2 regions of the Mycobacterium sp. MUNTM1 genome follow, and region 2 is predicted to be linked to the other one. Evidence: riboswitches for the same ligand, from Rfam matches in the RefSeq annotation. Region 2 holds a riboswitch; the other holds the start of a gene.
The links. Region 2 has a riboswitch for cobalamin ahead of metE (5-methyltetrahydropteroyltriglutamate--homocysteine S-methyltransferase). Riboswitches for the same ligand answer to the same signal wherever they lie in the genome.

Region 1 (7,460 bases), on a different contig from region 2:
AACGGGACCACAGCGACGGTGAGCAGCGGCGCAATGAGCGGGATCAGGACCACCAGCTGCTCGAGCAACGTCTTGATCAGCGCAATGGTGTCGGTGATGATCGTGCCGACCACTTCGATGGTGGTGAACAACAGGGTCCATGCGATCGTGGCGGGGTTGCCCGAGGCGAACGCCGCCGCAAGATCCGCCGCGACGAAGCTGAACATTTGCGCCAGATAGCCGAAGTACGACCCGAAATCCATCGGGTAGCCAAGGGCGAACGCGATATTGAACGGGTTCAGGAAGCTCAGCGGGTTGCCGAGTGAAGGCAGCCAAGGGTCGAAACCGGAAAACAGGGACTGGAAGAACGGGTTGTTCATCAGCTGGTCGATCAACGGCTGGATGTAGCGGTTATAGAAGTCGACAAACCCGGTCTGCTGCAACCAGTCCAGCCACTGGTTCTGCGTGTCCGGGGGATACGACGACTGTTCCGTGGTGGCCGCCAGCGCGGTAGCCTGCTTGACTCGCGGCACCGGTTCGGCGTGCGGCGCGGCGGCCACCGCGGCCGTCGCCACGCCCTGGTAGGTGCTCATCACGGTGGCGGCCTGGATCCACATCCGCGCGTAGTCTGCTTCGTTCACCGCGATCGGAATGGTGTTGATGCCAAAGAAATTCGTCGCCGTCAAAACCGCGTGGGTGGCGTGGTTGCCGGCCAGCTCGGACAGCGTCGGCATGGCTGCCAGCGCCGCGGTGTAGGCCGCGGCGGCGATGTCCTGTTGGGCGGCCATGGCCGCGCTGTCGGCGCCGGCCTGCACCAGCCACGCCAGATAGGGCGCGTGCGCGGCGGCGTAGGCCACGGCCGTCGGACCTTCCCAGCTGCCGGCTTGCACGCCGCCCAACAGCGCAACCAGCTCGTCGGCGGACTCGGCGTATGCCACGCTCAGTGAGGTCCAGGCCGCCGCCGCGGCCAGTAGCGGGCCGGGCCCCGGCCCGCTGCTCAGCAGCGCCGAATGCACCTCCGGAGGGGAGGCCATCCAGATCGGCGCGGTCATCGACCGCACCAATCGCCGAAACCTCTTGCCGGGGCTGTGAAGCCGATCGACGGGGCCGGCTCGGCCGCGGGGGCAACAGAGGAACGGGCGCGGCGGCGAGGCATCGAATTGGTGGCAGCATCAACGGCCACCCATGCCGGAACAGACATGGACGTTGGCAGCTCTCTCGGGGTGCTCCGCCCCGGGTCGCAGGACGCAATGACGCGAGTGTCCTGGCTCTCGGATCGCTGCTCGCCTCGCCTTCCGACTTCTCAGCCGTGGCCGTTGAGGGTCGCTCCCCGATGACAGTGGCGGGACCGCGCCGGATTCACACCGGCTTCCTACATCGTCATCACCTTACGGGTGGCATTGTTGCATCCGCTTCGTCCAAAAGCCAGCAAATCGTCCGACAGTTCCGGCGATGACCGACTCATCGACTTTCCAGCACCCGCAACCCGAGCGAAAACAGCAGCCGCACCTCGGGATCGGCCAGTGATGCCGATAACAGCTTCTCGATACGCCGAACCCGGTAGCGAACCGTATTCGGATGCACGCGCAACGCTTGCGCGGCCGCCGCGATGTCGCCGAAGGCATCCAGATAGGCCCGCAGCGTCTCCGCGAGCACCGGCTCGTCGTCGCGCAGCACCACGATCCGCGGATCGATCAATCGCTCGTCGCTGCCGACCAGGGTCACGATCTCGTCGAGCAGGACGGTGGTACGCGCTTCGGCCAGCGACGTCACCTGGCCGAACGAAATCGGGTGCCGCTCAGCGCTGTCCAGCACTCGGTCCACCTCTATGCGTGCCGCGGCAATCCCGGCCAGGCCGGCGATCGGTGCGGCGACGGCCGCCCGTAGCTGCACCCCGAGTTCGGCGCGCATGGCGCCGATGGTGCCGCGCACCCACGAGGTGACCGAGCGGTTGCGCGTCTGGGGGAGCAGCACATAGGTGCGGGTGCCGTTCGAGGCGACCTGCGCGTCGGAACGAAAAGCGCTGGCGCTCAGCGCGATAACGTCGGCGAGACGGCCGTGACCGGCTGCGTCGGCCGCCGCGTCCCAACCGATCAGCGCCGCGTCGCCGTCGGCAACCAGGCCGAGTTCACCGGCAACCGCGGCAATGTCGACGTGCGCAAGGGCCTCGGCATCGGCGAGGCCGAGAAGCTGCTGCACTCGCCGGGCATGCGTCGACGGCCGGGCCGCCAGCCGCGACATGATGCGAGCGGCCAGCACGGCGGCGCCCCGCAACATCTCCTCGGCGTCGTCGGCCAATGGTTGCGAGCCTTGCTGTACCCAGATGGTTCCGGCGAATACCGGCGGCCGCCGCGCATCCGGTGCGGGCCGGTAGATGCCGACGGCCAGGCGCGGGCGCAGGCCCAGCTCGGGCCGCTCGGCGACGCGGACGACGTCGCCGCCCGACCGCAGCGCGTCGAAGATGCCCCACTGGCCGATCCACTCGAGATGCTCGGGCGGGCCCGCCCTGCCCAGGATGGACAGGCGGCGCAGCTCGTCGGCTTCGTCGTTGGAGGCCGAATAGGCCAATACGTGCGATTGGGCGTTCTCGATGCTGACCATGCCGTGGATGCGGTCGGCGAGCGACTGCGCCAACCCGAACAGGTCGGTGCCCGAGTCGTCCGTCGCGTCCGCGCGGTCCCCGTGATGCTCCAGGACGTGGTTGACCAATTGATAGAGGCGCTCCCAGCGCGCCCGCGGGTCGGCGGCCACCACCGCCGAGCCGGCCGCAACGGCCTTGGCCACCAACGCATTCGACGGCTCCTTGACGAAGATGGCCACCGGGACGCGCTCGCGCGCCTGCTTGTCCACCCAGCGCAGCGCCTCGTCGTCGGCGACCCCCAGCAGGAAGAAGACATCGGCTGCGCCCGCCGCGGCCGCCAGCCCGAGCCGCACGTCGTCGGAGTCGATCAATGCCGCCGAGGCCACCGGCAGGTCCAGGCCGCGTGGCGCGTCGACCAGGCTTACCAGGGTCGCATCCAGCGCGAGCAGTAGCTGCCCGAGCCCCACACCGGCCATGTTGTCCGATTCTACTATGGATAGCTACCTGTATTGTCCGATCGGCTAATTCCTCGCCGGGCCGCCGCGAGGATCCTTGCTGCATGGACGCGATAACCCAGGTCCCGATGCCGGCCAACGAGCCGGTCCACGACTATGCGCCGCACTCGCCGGAACGCGCCCGGCTCCGCACCGAACTGGCCGCGCTCGCCGATGGCCCGATCGACCTGCCGCATGTCATCGGCGGCACCCACCGGATGGGCGACGGTGAGCGCATCGACGTCGTCCAGCCGCACCGGCACGCCGCGAAGCTCGGCACCCTGACCAACGCCGGGCACGCGGACGCGACGGCGGCGATCGAGGCCGCGATGGCGGCGAAACGCGCATGGGCCGCACTGCCCTTCGACGAGCGAGCGGCGGTGTTCCTGCGGGCCGCCGACCTGCTGGCCGGGCCGTGGCGGGAGAAGATCGCCGCCGCGACGATGCTCGGCCAGTCCAAGTCCGTCTATCAGGCCGAGATCGACTCGCCCTGCGAGCAGATCGACTTCTGGCGCTTCAACGTGGCGTTCGCGCGACAGATCCTGGCGCAGCAGCCGATCAGCGGGCCGGGAGAGTGGAACCGCAGCGAGTACCGCCCGCTGGACGGCTTCGTCTACGCGATCACGCCGTTCAACTTCACCTCGATCGCGGGCAACCTGCCGACGGCGCCCGCGCTGATGGGCAACACGGTGGTGTGGAAGCCGTCGATCACCCAGACGCTGTCGGCGTATCTGACCATGCAGTTGCTCGAAGCCGCGGGGCTACCGCCCGGGGTGATCAACCTGGTCACCGGCGACGGCCTCGCGGTTTCCGATGTGGCATTGGCCGATCCGCGGTTGGCGGGCATCCACTTCACCGGGTCGACCGCGACCTTCCAGCATCTGTGGCAGCAGGTGGGCGCCAATATCGGCCGCTTCCACAGCTATCCGCGGCTGGTCGGCGAGACCGGCGGCAAGGACTTCGTCGTCGCCCACGCCTCGGCACGCCCGAAGGTGTTGTGCACGGCGCTGATTCGCGGCGCGTTCGACTATCAGGGGCAGAAGTGCTCGGCGGCGTCGCGGGCCTTTGTCGCGCAATCGGTATGGCGCCGCATGGGTGACGACTTCCTGGGCAAGACCGCCGCGCTGCGCTACGGCGACGTCACCGACCTGACCAATTACGGCGGCGCGCTGATCGACCGGCGCGCCTTCATCAAAAATGTCGACGCCATCGAGCGCGCCAAGGGCGCGCCGCACGTCACCATCGCCGTCGGCGGCGAATACGACGACGGCGAAGGCTATTTCGTGCGACCCACGGTGTTGCTGTCCGATGACCCGACCGACGAGTCGTTCGCGACGGAATACTTCGGCCCGCTGCTGTCGGTGCACGTGTACCCCGACGACGACTACGAGCGAATCCTCGACGTCGTCGACACCGGGTCGCGCTACGCGCTGACCGGCGCGGTCATCGCCGACGACCGCGGCGCCGTGCTGACCGCGCAGGAGCGGTTGCGGTTCGCCGCCGGGAACTTCTACGTCAACGACAAGCCGACCGGCGCGGTCGTGGGGCGCCAGCCGTTCGGGGGATCGCGTGGCTCGGGCACCAACGACAAGGCCGGATCGATGCTGAACATGTTGCGCTGGACGTCGGCGCGCACCATCAAGGAGACCTTCATCCCGGCGACCGACCACACGTATCCGCACATGGGCGCCGACTGATGGCCGGGCTGTTCGCTACCACCCTGCGCCCGGTGATCCTTGCCGCGAGCCGCCGAGAAGGGTTGCGCCGCACCGCCGAACGCCTGTCGGTCACCCGGCGCGTGGTGCGCCGGTTCGTGCCCGGTGAGACGATCGATTCGGCACTGAACAGCGCGGCGGCGCTTTGTGATTCCGGCCGGGGCGTCAGCATCGACTATCTGGGCGAGGACGTCGCCAGCGCCGACGACGCCGACGCGGTGGTGCGGACCTACCTGAATCTGGTCGAGAACCTGGGCCGCCTCGGCGATGCCGGTGACATTCGTCCTTTGGAAGTCTCGGTCAAGCTGTCGGCGCTGGGGCAGTCGCTGGAGCGCGACGGGCACAAGATCGCGCGGGAGAACGCGTGGTCGATCTGCGACGCCGCCCAGCGTGCGGGCGTGTGGGTGACGGTGGACGCCGAGAACCACACCACCACCGATTCGGCGCTGCGCATCGTGCGCGACCTGCGAGCCGACTTCCCCTGGCTGGGCGTGGTTTTGCAGGCATATCTGCGGCGCACCCGGGATGACTGCGAGGAATTCGCCGCGTCGGGCGCCCGGGTCCGCCTGTGCAAGGGCGCCTACGACGAGCCGGCCTCGCTGGCCTACCGCGAGCCGACCGAGGTCACCGACTCCTATCTGGCTTGCCTTCGGGTGCTGATGGCCGGGTCCGGCTACCCGATGGTGGCCTCCCACGATCCGCAGATCATCGGCGCGGTGCCCGGGATGGCACGCGAATCGGGCCGTCGCGGCCGCGAATTCGAATACCAGATGCTCTACGGCATTCGCGACGACGAGCAGCGGCGTCTCGCCGCGGCCGGTAACCGGGTGCGGGTGTATGTCCCGTTCGGCACCCAGTGGTATGGCTACTTCATGCGGCGGCTGGCCGAACGCCCGGCCAACCTGGCGTTCTTCCTGCGGGCGCTGGCGCGGCCGTGACGGTCACAAGCCTGAATCGTTGCTGCCCAGTGTGAATGCTGGGCGGCGACACGCCGATAATCCCCGCCGAGGCGTCACACTCAACGCCGAGGCGTCACACTCAACGCCGCCGCGGACGGTCGCTGGCGAAGCCGCGCACCACGTGGGCCCGAACGAATTCCGCCGCCACGTCGGGGTCGTTCATGTCCAGCGTCGGGGACGGCGTGCTGAACAGCGAGAACAGGATGCGCGCGAACCATTCCCCGGCGGCCTCGATGTCGAGGTCCTTGCGCACCTCGCCCGTGAGCCGGGCGGCCGACAGGTAGGGGGCGAAGAACTCGACACATTCGCGCAGCAGCACCGCCGCGTCCTTGGTCAGCAGCAGGCTGATCGCGTCCTCGTCGAAGTACTTCTCGGAGGCAATCGCACGCCGCGCCTGCGTGACGAATACCGCTGCGGCACAGAGCTTGTCCTCCAGGGTACCGCCTCGGTCCATGGCCTTGGTCATCTCGCGATAGAACCGCTGCGATGCGTGTTCGGCGCAGGCCTCGACAATCGAGGCCTTGTCGGAAAAGTATTCGTAGATCGTGCTGCGCGACACCCCGGCGTGCTTGGCGATGTCGACGATCGTCGCCTTCTGCAATCCCTGCTTGCCGAAACACGCGAACGCCGACTCCACGATCAGCTCGCGGGTGTCGGTCGTTTGAGCCGTCTGGGTCGTCACGGGATCAGCGCCCCTCGAGGGACCAACCCGGCATCGGCCTCGGCGAACGCGGCGTTGACGTCGACTAGATGGAACGGCTTGGGCATCAGCCGTTCGAACGGAAAACTGGTGTGCTGCAGGAACGATAGGCCGGTGGCCAGGGTGACCGGGTCGTAGAGCATGACGCCGCGCACGGACTTGTTGCCGTAGACCAACGCGCTGGGGTCGAGCTCGAAGGTGCGCCCCGTCCCGACGTTGCCGACTTCCAGCAACGTGCCGCCGTTGTTCAGGAACCCGATCCCCTCCGGGATGACGCCCGGCACGCCCACGACCTCGAGAACCCAATCCGCGCCGATGCCGTCGGTGTGTTCGCGCACCCGCTCGGCGACCTCGGCGGCCGAGATCTCGCCGGCGTCGATGCATCCGGTGGCGCCGAAGTCGGCGGCGACGTCGAGCCGTGCGGCGATCTTGTCGATGACGATGACCGCGGAGGCGCCCGCCGTCCGCGCCACGGCCGCGGCGTTGATGCCCAGCCCGCCGGCGCCCTGAATGACGACGGTATCCCCGAGCCGCACCTCGCGCAGCGCGAAAAGCACCTGGGCGAGCGCGCAATTCAACGGTGCCACGGCCTCGTCGGGCAGGTCCGCGGGAACCTTGTACAAAGGCTGCCGGCGGCTGGTGTAGTAGTACTCGCCGTAGGCGGCGACGAAGTGCGGCGCCTGATCGTGCGTGCGGTATTCCCCGGCCATCAGGTTCTGGCAGGCGTAGGAGCGTCCCCGCGCGCACGCGTGACAGCTGCCGCAGAACCAAAAGTACGGCGCCACCACACGATCGCCGACCGCCAGCGGCTTGCCGGTCGCGTCGGTGGTCAGGCCCTCTCCGAGTTCGGCTATCTCGCCGACCATTTCGTGGCCCATGGCGAACGGGCACGGCAGCGGCAGTTCGCCGCGGAAGATGTGCAGGTCGGATCCGCAGATCCCGGCCATCCGCAGCCGCAGCGCCGCGGTGCCCGGCGCCGGTGTGGTCAGCGGGAATTCGGCCAGCTCGATGGGCCCGCCGTGGGCGGTCAGG
Region 2 (7,460 bases):
CCGACGACGTTCCGGTGCAACTGCTTTCGGACGAGTCGCCGTCGAGTGCCACGCCAGAGTGACGGCGAAGGCCGAGCGCCACGCTGGCGTGTCGCTCGGCCCCCCGCTGAGGGTTAGACGCCGGCCCGGACCTCCTGGGCGGCGGCGACCATGTTCTTCAGCGACGCGTTCACCTCGTCGGTGTTGCGGGTCTTCAGACCGCAGTCGGGGTTGACCCACAGCCGCTCGGCCGGCACGGCCCGCAGCGCCGCGCGTAGCGACTCGGCCATCTCGTTGGTGCTCGGCACCCGCGGCGAGTGGATGTCGTAGACGCCCGGGCCCACGCTGTTGGAGAAGCCGATCGAGTTCAGATCTTCCAGCACCTCCATGTGTGAGCGTGCCGCCTCGATGGACGTCACGTCGGCGTCCAGGTCGGCGATGGCTCCGATCACGTCGCCGAATTCCGAGTAGCACAGGTGGGTGTGGATCTGGGTGGAGTCCGCGACGCCGGAGGTGGCCAAGCGGAAAGACCCTACGGCCCAACGCAAGTAGTCGTCCTGGTCGGCGCGACGCAGCGGCAACAGCTCCCGCAGCGCGGGCTCGTCGACCTGGATCACCGCGATGCCCGCCGCTTGCAGATCCACGGTCTCGTCACGGATGGCCAGCGCCACCTGGTTGGCGGTGTCGGCCAGCGGCTGGTCGTCTCGGACGAACGACCACGCCAGGATCGTCACCGGGCCGGTCAGCATGCCCTTGACCGGCTTGTCGGTCAGCGACTGCGCGTACTTGGCCCACTCCACCGTCATCGGGTGCTGGCGGACCACATCGCCGAAGAGCACCGGTGGGCGCACGCAGCGGCTGCCGTAGGACTGCACCCAGCCGTTCTTGGTGGCGAAGAAGCCGTTTAGCTGCTCGGCGAAGTACTGCACCATGTCGTTGCGCTCCGGCTCGCCGTGCACCAGCACGTCGATCCCGAGGCTCTCCTGCAGCTTGATGACATCCGCAATCTCCTGCTTCATCCGCCTCTGGTACTCGGTCTCGTCGATCTCGCCGGCGACCAGCGCGGCGCGCGCCTTGCGGATCTCGACGGTCTGCGGGAACGACCCGATGGTGGTGGTCGGCAGCGGGGGCAGGTGCAGTCGCGCATCCTGGCTGGCGCGGCGCTGGGCGGCGTCACCCCGGTGTGTACCCGATGCGACGATCGAGTCGATGCGGTCCCGGATGCGGTCGTTGTGCAGGCGCGGGTCGCTCTTGCGGGACGCCACCGCGGCGTTGGACGAGGCGATCTCGTCGGCGACCGCGTCGCGGCCCTCGTTGAACGCCCGGGCCAGCGTCACCACCTCGGCGACCTTCTCCTGCCCGAACGCCAGCCAGCTGCGCAGTGCGTCGTCCAGGTCCGTCTCGGGCTCCAGCGAGTACGGCACGTGCAGCGTTGAGCACGACGTGGACACCGCCACGTGGGCCGCGGAGCCCCGCAGCGTCTCCAGCGTGCCCAGCGCCGAGTCCAGGTCGGTGCGCCAGATATTGCGTCCGTCGACGACACCGGCCACCAGCGTCTTGCCGGCCAGCTCGGGCACCCCGGCGATCGCGGTGTCGGCCCCGTAGACCAGGTCGACGCCGATCGCCTCCACCGGCGTGCGGGCCAGCCCGGCCAGCGAGGCGCCGGGGTCACCGAAGTAGGTGGCCACATAGATGGCCGGCCGGTTGCTCACCGAACCCAGCTTGTTGTAGACCGCCTCGGCCAGCGCCGGCGCGTCGGGGGAGATGTCGGTGACCAGCGCCGGCTCGTCGAGCTGGACCCACTGCGCGCCGTTGTCGGCGAGCAGCGACAGCAGTTCGGAGTAGATCGGGATCAGCTCCTGGAGCCGCTCGATCGGCGCGCCGCCACCGTCGACGCCCTTGCTCAGCAGCAGGAACGTGACCGGGCCGATGACCACCGGCCGGGCCGGAATCCCAAGGCCTCGGGCTTCCTTCAGCTCCGAGAGCACCTTGTCCGGGTTCAGCGAAAACGTTGTCGCGGGCCCGATCTCGGGGACGATGTAGTGGTAGTTGGTGTCGAACCACTTGGTCATCTCCAGCGGCGCGACCTCGGAGTTGCCGCGCGCCGCCGCGAAGTAGCGGTCGAGGTCGTCGGCGACCTGCGCGGCCCGGTCCGGCAGCGCGCCCAACATGACTGCGGTGTCGAGCACCTGGTCGTAGTAGGAGAAGGTGTTCACCGGCACCGAGTCCAGGCCGGCGTCGACCAAGCCCTTCCAGGTGTCCCGGCGCAGCGTGGCGGCGACCTTTTCCAGATCGGCTCGGCTGGTGCGTCCGGCCCAGTAGCCCTCGGTGGCGCGCTTGAGTTCGCGCTTGGGACCGATGCGTGGCGAGCCGACAACCGTTGCGGTGAATGCTTGAGGGGTCACGATATTCGTCCTTCAATCGACGTGGTGGTCACCGCCGGCGGACGTGCAGCCGATCCGTTAGCGGTGCGTACCCGAGTACTAACCGCAACGGCTGCAGCCTAACGCCCATTCCACGAGGCGATGAGCCGCCGGACGCGGCGCGCCCGGCACAGCTGGCAGGTCTCCGGACTCGCAGGCGTGCACCGGGGCGGTGCTCCTAATGGCCGTCGCTTCCCAGTCGTGGTGACCAGTGCTTGCCAAAAACTCTGACGGCGGTCGTTCCTGCATACCGTTGCGGGACAGTCCCGGATTCTCACCGGGTTCCCTCTCACGAAGCGTTACTAACGTTGCCTCGCTCGATGCCCGCGCCGCGGTTGCGACGCAAGCAGACCAGCTGCGAGGAGCAGTTTAGTCAGTTCGCGAGCGCTTGGGCGATCGGGATGTCGCCGTTGTTGAATTCGATGGTCCGCCGGATGGTCGAATCGTCGGCCAGCGCGGCGGCCACGACGAGCGCGACGTCTGCGCGGGATACCTCTCCCTTGCCCTTCGCAAGGACGATCTTGCCGGTCGCCGGTTCCAGTGTTAGCCGGCCGGGACCCAGCACCGTCCAGTCCAGCCCGCTGTCCCGCAGGTGGGCATCCGCGGCGGCCTTGGCCTCGGCATAGGCGAAGAACGGATCATCTTGCGGCACACCATGATCGGGACCCGCGCCGAAGTAGGACACCATCACGAACCGCTTGACGCCCGCCCGTGCGGCGGCGTCGATCACCCGGATCGCCGCGTCGCGGTCGACGGCATAGGTCCGGTCCGGATTGCCTCCGCCCGCCCCTGCCGAGAAGACGACCGCGTCGTGCCCGGCCACCAGGGTGGCCAGCGCGTCGGTGTCGAGCCCCTCGATGTCGGCCACCACCGGCTCGGCGCCGGTGGCCGCGACGTCGTCGGATTGGTCGCGATTGCGGAAGACCGAGCTCACCCGGTCGCCGCGTTCGGTCAGGATCCGGGCGAGCTGCAGCGCGACCTTGCCGTGTCCGCCGACGACGATGACTCGTGCCATGCCCCCGACGGTAGCGTGGCTAAGCCTGATGGTGGCGACCCGCTTCGCCGGGCTACGCCGCGCTCGCGATCGCCACTAAAGCTTCACCTTGCCCATGATGATGTCGATGATCGGCTTGCCGGGCGCGTAGGCACCGGTCATCGAGGCCATGGTGTGTCCGGAGTCCACCAGCAGCGTGATCCCGCTGACGCCGCAGGCCGCCTCGCTGTTGAGGAAGGTCATCACGTCGCCCATCTGCTCGGGGGTGTGCACCTTCGAGCCGGTCTCGTCGCGGTAGTCCTGGGCGAAGGACAGCCACAGGTCCGCGTTCGCCTGGGCCAGCGGGGTATCCGTCGGGCCCGGGCAGATCGCGTTGATCCGAATGCCCTTCTTCGCCAGCGGATAGCCCTGGGTGGCCACGTAGGTGTTGATCACCTTCTTGCTGGTGCCGTAATGGTTGATGCCTTCGGCCTCGTGCGCTTGGCACCATGCCTCGGCCGCCGCGAAGTCCGGCGTGGCCAGGAATTCCAGCATCAGGTCCAGGTCGTTCTCCCAGCCCATGCCGGCCACGGAGGAGATGAAGCAGATCGCCGCGCCGTTCGGCAGCTGGTTCTTTTCCAGCAGCCGGTCGATGAGGTGGCGGTGACCGATGAAGTTGATCTTCATCAGGTCGATCGTGCCGTCGGCGACGCCGGCGGCGGAGAACACCGCGTGGATGGGGCCCTCGATCTGCTCGAGGGCGGAATCGATGGACGCGGGGTCGCGCAGGTCCACCTGAACGGACTGGGCGACGTGAAAGTCCACCGGCGCGTAGTCCATCACGATGACTTCGGCACCCAGCTCGGCCGCTGACTTGGCCGCTGCGGCGCCCATGCCAGTCGCGCCGCCAACGACGAGAGCGCGCTTGCCGTCGTAGCGCAACCGATCGACAATGGTCATGGAAATCCCCTTCTCGGATAATGCCAACGCGGTTCTAACTGCTCAACTGTATGGGTAACAGTTATTTGGTTCAATACCGGGGCGGTTAATTGGGGTTTACTTGCCGCGGACGGCGACGCCGCGCAGCACCGTGTCGCGAACATGCAGCAAAGCGGGGCGTTTCCCGATCTCGGCGAGGATGTTCTCCGGAATCCACTGCAGGCCGATCAGGCAGCGCGCCAGCATGGCGGTCGACGGGGCGTCCATCGCGATCTCCCCGGAGCGAAGCCCTTCGGACAGCAGCGATTTCATCTGCCGCAGGCGCGTCGTGTACGACCAGCCCGGATTCGCGGTCGGCGGCGACAGCCGCATCCAGGCCAGTTGAATCCTGAACTCGTCGGAGAACTGATCCAACGCATTGACGTTGACCCAGCTCAGCGCGTCCAGCTTCTCGGTGGGGGTGGCGTCGGAACGCAGCACGCTGATCCAGCCCGCCTCCACCTTCTTGCCGAAAGAACGCATGATCGAGTCCAGGAGTTCGTCCTTTGATCCGATCACCCGGTACACCGTGCCGGTGCCCAGGCCGGCCGCCGAGGCGATGTCCCGGATGGTCGTGACCTCGTACCCCCTGCGCCCGAACTCGGTTCGCGCCACCGCGCGCACCAGCGCCGCCTTGTCGCTCGGGTCCGCGTCGCTGTCGTCGGACCACGTCGCGATGACGTCCTTGGCGGCGGCGAAGGCGTTGGACCGGTCCAGCGCGGAGTCGGTGGGAGGACGAGTTGCCAAGCCCTGCAGGATGATTCGGCACAACAGTTCGGCAACCTGGTTGGCCGATGAGCTGTGCCGCATGACGTCGAGGCCGACCTGCAGCATGGTTTGGCAGATGCGATCGGCCAACGTCGGCAGATCGATGTCGGGTTTGATGTAGCCGCTCCACCGGCCGGCGCGCAGCGTCTGCAGCATCGCCTCCTGGATGGCCACCGGCCGCTGCTGCGTCAGCTTGGTCAGCTCCGGATCCGTACCCGGCCCCTCGTAGAACGACATCTGCAAGGCCGCGCGGTGTTCGACGGCGCAGTTGGCGATCGCGGAGCCGAGCTCGATGATCTGGTCGGCGACCGGGCGAGCGTCGGGTCCGTCCAGCCTCTCCTGCGCGGCCCGTCCGATGCGCTCCAGGTCCTCCTGGTAGCGCAGGATCAGTTCGACGAGGATGGCTTCCTTGGACTCGAAATGGTGATACAGGCTGCCGGGAAGAATGCCTGCGGCATCGGCGATCTCCTGCAGCGACGTCCGCAGCCCCGACGATGCGATCAGTGACGCGGCGGTGGCCAGGATCTCGGCGCGGCGGGTCGGAGAATCAGCTGTGCCGCTGGCTCGCAGTGACTCGGCCTTCGCCATGGTTAGCGGGGTGCAAATCCGGACGAGTGCGGGGTGGCGAACATTCGCATTCGTCCTCTCTTGCCGAACCAAATCTTTGTTAGAGGCTATCAGACTGCGCGCGATGAATGCGCTGCACAAAGCGGTGAGAGCCCCATTCTAGAGCGAGGCGCCGTCCCAGTGGTCGCGCGCAACCACTTCCTCGAGCAGCCGCCGGGGCGCCGGTGAGAACGTGCGGCCCGCCCGCAGCCGCCCCACCGGCAACAGACAACCCTGAACGTAGGTTGGCGGGATCCCGAACAGGTTCCGGATTTCCGCTTCGTGATGCAGATGCAGGGTGGTGATGCACGCCCCGTAACCCCGGGTGTGCAGCGCCAACTGGAAATTCCACACCGGCGGGAAGATCGAGCCGTACAACGTGGCCAGGTGAAACGACTCGTCGCCCTCGATGCGGGGCAGATAGGGCTCATAGCAAGGGATTACCAGCAGGGGAACCCTCGCCATGTTCTCGACCAGCCACTCCGTCGACGACATCACCCGGCTCTCGGGAGTCCCCGCGGGCATCAGGTCGGCGATCAGCTGTCCACCGACCCGCAGCAGGTAGGCCTGGCGATACAGCTCGGCGATCCTGGTGCGCAGCGCTGGATCCGAGATCACCAGCCAGCGCCAAGCCTGGGCATTCGACCCGTTCGCGGCCTGCAGGGCGATCCGCAGGCAGTCGCGGATGTCGTCGGGGTCCACCTGCGCGTCGAGGTCGAGCGATTTGCGGGCCGAGGGCGTCGCGGTGAGCAGGTACTCGATATCCATCACTGACGGCCTCTCTTGGCAAGGCGCGCACCGAGTTCGGTGAGATACTCGTCCGGACCGCCGCGCAACGCGCTCCAGCTCAGCAGGCGCTTGAGGTAGAGGTGAGCATCGTGCTCCCAGGTGTAGCCGATCCCACCGAATACCTGGATGGCGGTGTCTGCCACGGTGGCCAATCGCCCGGCGAACGCCTTCGCGCGCAGCGCGGCAAGGTGACGCTCTTCGCCGGACTGGCCGTCGGCTCCCGCAAACGCGGCACTGGCCCACAGCGCGTGGATCACGCCGCTGCGAGCCAGTTCGACCGTCTCGAACATGTCCACACACAGGTGCTGGATGGCCTGGAAGGAGCCGATCGGCTGGCCGAATTGTGTTCTGCTCTTCGCGTATTCGACGGCCAGGCCCATGATCGCGCGTGCGGCGCCGAGCGCGTCGGCCGCGGTGGCGATCAGCACGTCGTCGATCACCGCCGCCAGGTCGTCCGCGGGGGCCGCGGCCAGTCGCTGCGCGGGCACCGCATCGAACGTGACGCGGAACTGCTTGCGGGTCTGGTCGATGCCGTGCTCGGGCACGACCGACAACTCCGACGAGCCGGCCCGCACCGCGAAAAGCGCGCTGCCACGGTCGTCTCCGGCGACCACGAGCAGAACATCGGCGGCCGCTGCGTCGGGAACCGCGACGATCTCGCCGCGCAACACGATCGCGTCATCGCGTCGGCTCGCGACGATCGAGGGGTCCGCCGAATCCGGGAAGCACACGGTGGCCACCGTGGTGCCGTCGGCGATGCCGCGCAACAACTTCGGTGCGAGGTCGTTATCCCCGAACCGGGTCAGCGTCCGCGCGGCGGCCACCGCCGTGGACAACCACGGCCCCGGATGCAACGCGGCGCCCAGCTCCTCGGCGACGATGCCGGCCTCGACCATCGTCATGCCGGTGCCGCCGTACTCCTCCGGCACCAGCAGGCCGGTGGT

Region 1: it holds a riboswitch for cobalamin, as region 2 does, so the genes downstream of both, ACYQ8K_RS27480 (PPE family protein) here and metE (5-methyltetrahydropteroyltriglutamate--homocysteine S-methyltransferase) in region 2, are expected to answer to the same signal.

The regions. Positions count from the first base shown of each region.
Region 1 covers NZ_BAAGDE010000076.1:17,143-24,602, reverse strand. Annotated here, with positions in the region: partial or broken gene ACYQ8K_RS27480 (PPE family protein) at 1-1,031, opposite strand, end outside; cobalamin riboswitch at 1,217-1,397, opposite strand; gene ACYQ8K_RS27475 (PucR family transcriptional regulator) at 1,441-3,036, opposite strand; gene pruA (L-glutamate gamma-semialdehyde dehydrogenase) at 3,120-4,751, shown strand; gene ACYQ8K_RS27465 (proline dehydrogenase family protein) at 4,751-5,707, shown strand; gene ACYQ8K_RS27460 (TetR/AcrR family transcriptional regulator) at 5,808-6,410, opposite strand; gene ACYQ8K_RS27455 (zinc-binding dehydrogenase) at 6,407-7,460, opposite strand, start outside.
Region 2 covers NZ_BAAGDE010000051.1:3,864-11,323, forward strand. Annotated here, with positions in the region: gene ACYQ8K_RS23455 (DUF3556 domain-containing protein) at 1-62, shown strand, start outside; gene metE (5-methyltetrahydropteroyltriglutamate--homocysteine S-methyltransferase) at 114-2,384, opposite strand; cobalamin riboswitch at 2,522-2,724, opposite strand; gene ACYQ8K_RS23465 (SDR family oxidoreductase) at 2,776-3,417, opposite strand; gene ACYQ8K_RS23470 (SDR family oxidoreductase) at 3,493-4,335, opposite strand; gene ACYQ8K_RS23475 (TetR/AcrR family transcriptional regulator) at 4,432-5,709, opposite strand; gene ACYQ8K_RS23480 (nitroreductase family protein) at 5,848-6,495, opposite strand; gene ACYQ8K_RS23485 (acyl-CoA dehydrogenase family protein) at 6,495-7,460, opposite strand, start outside.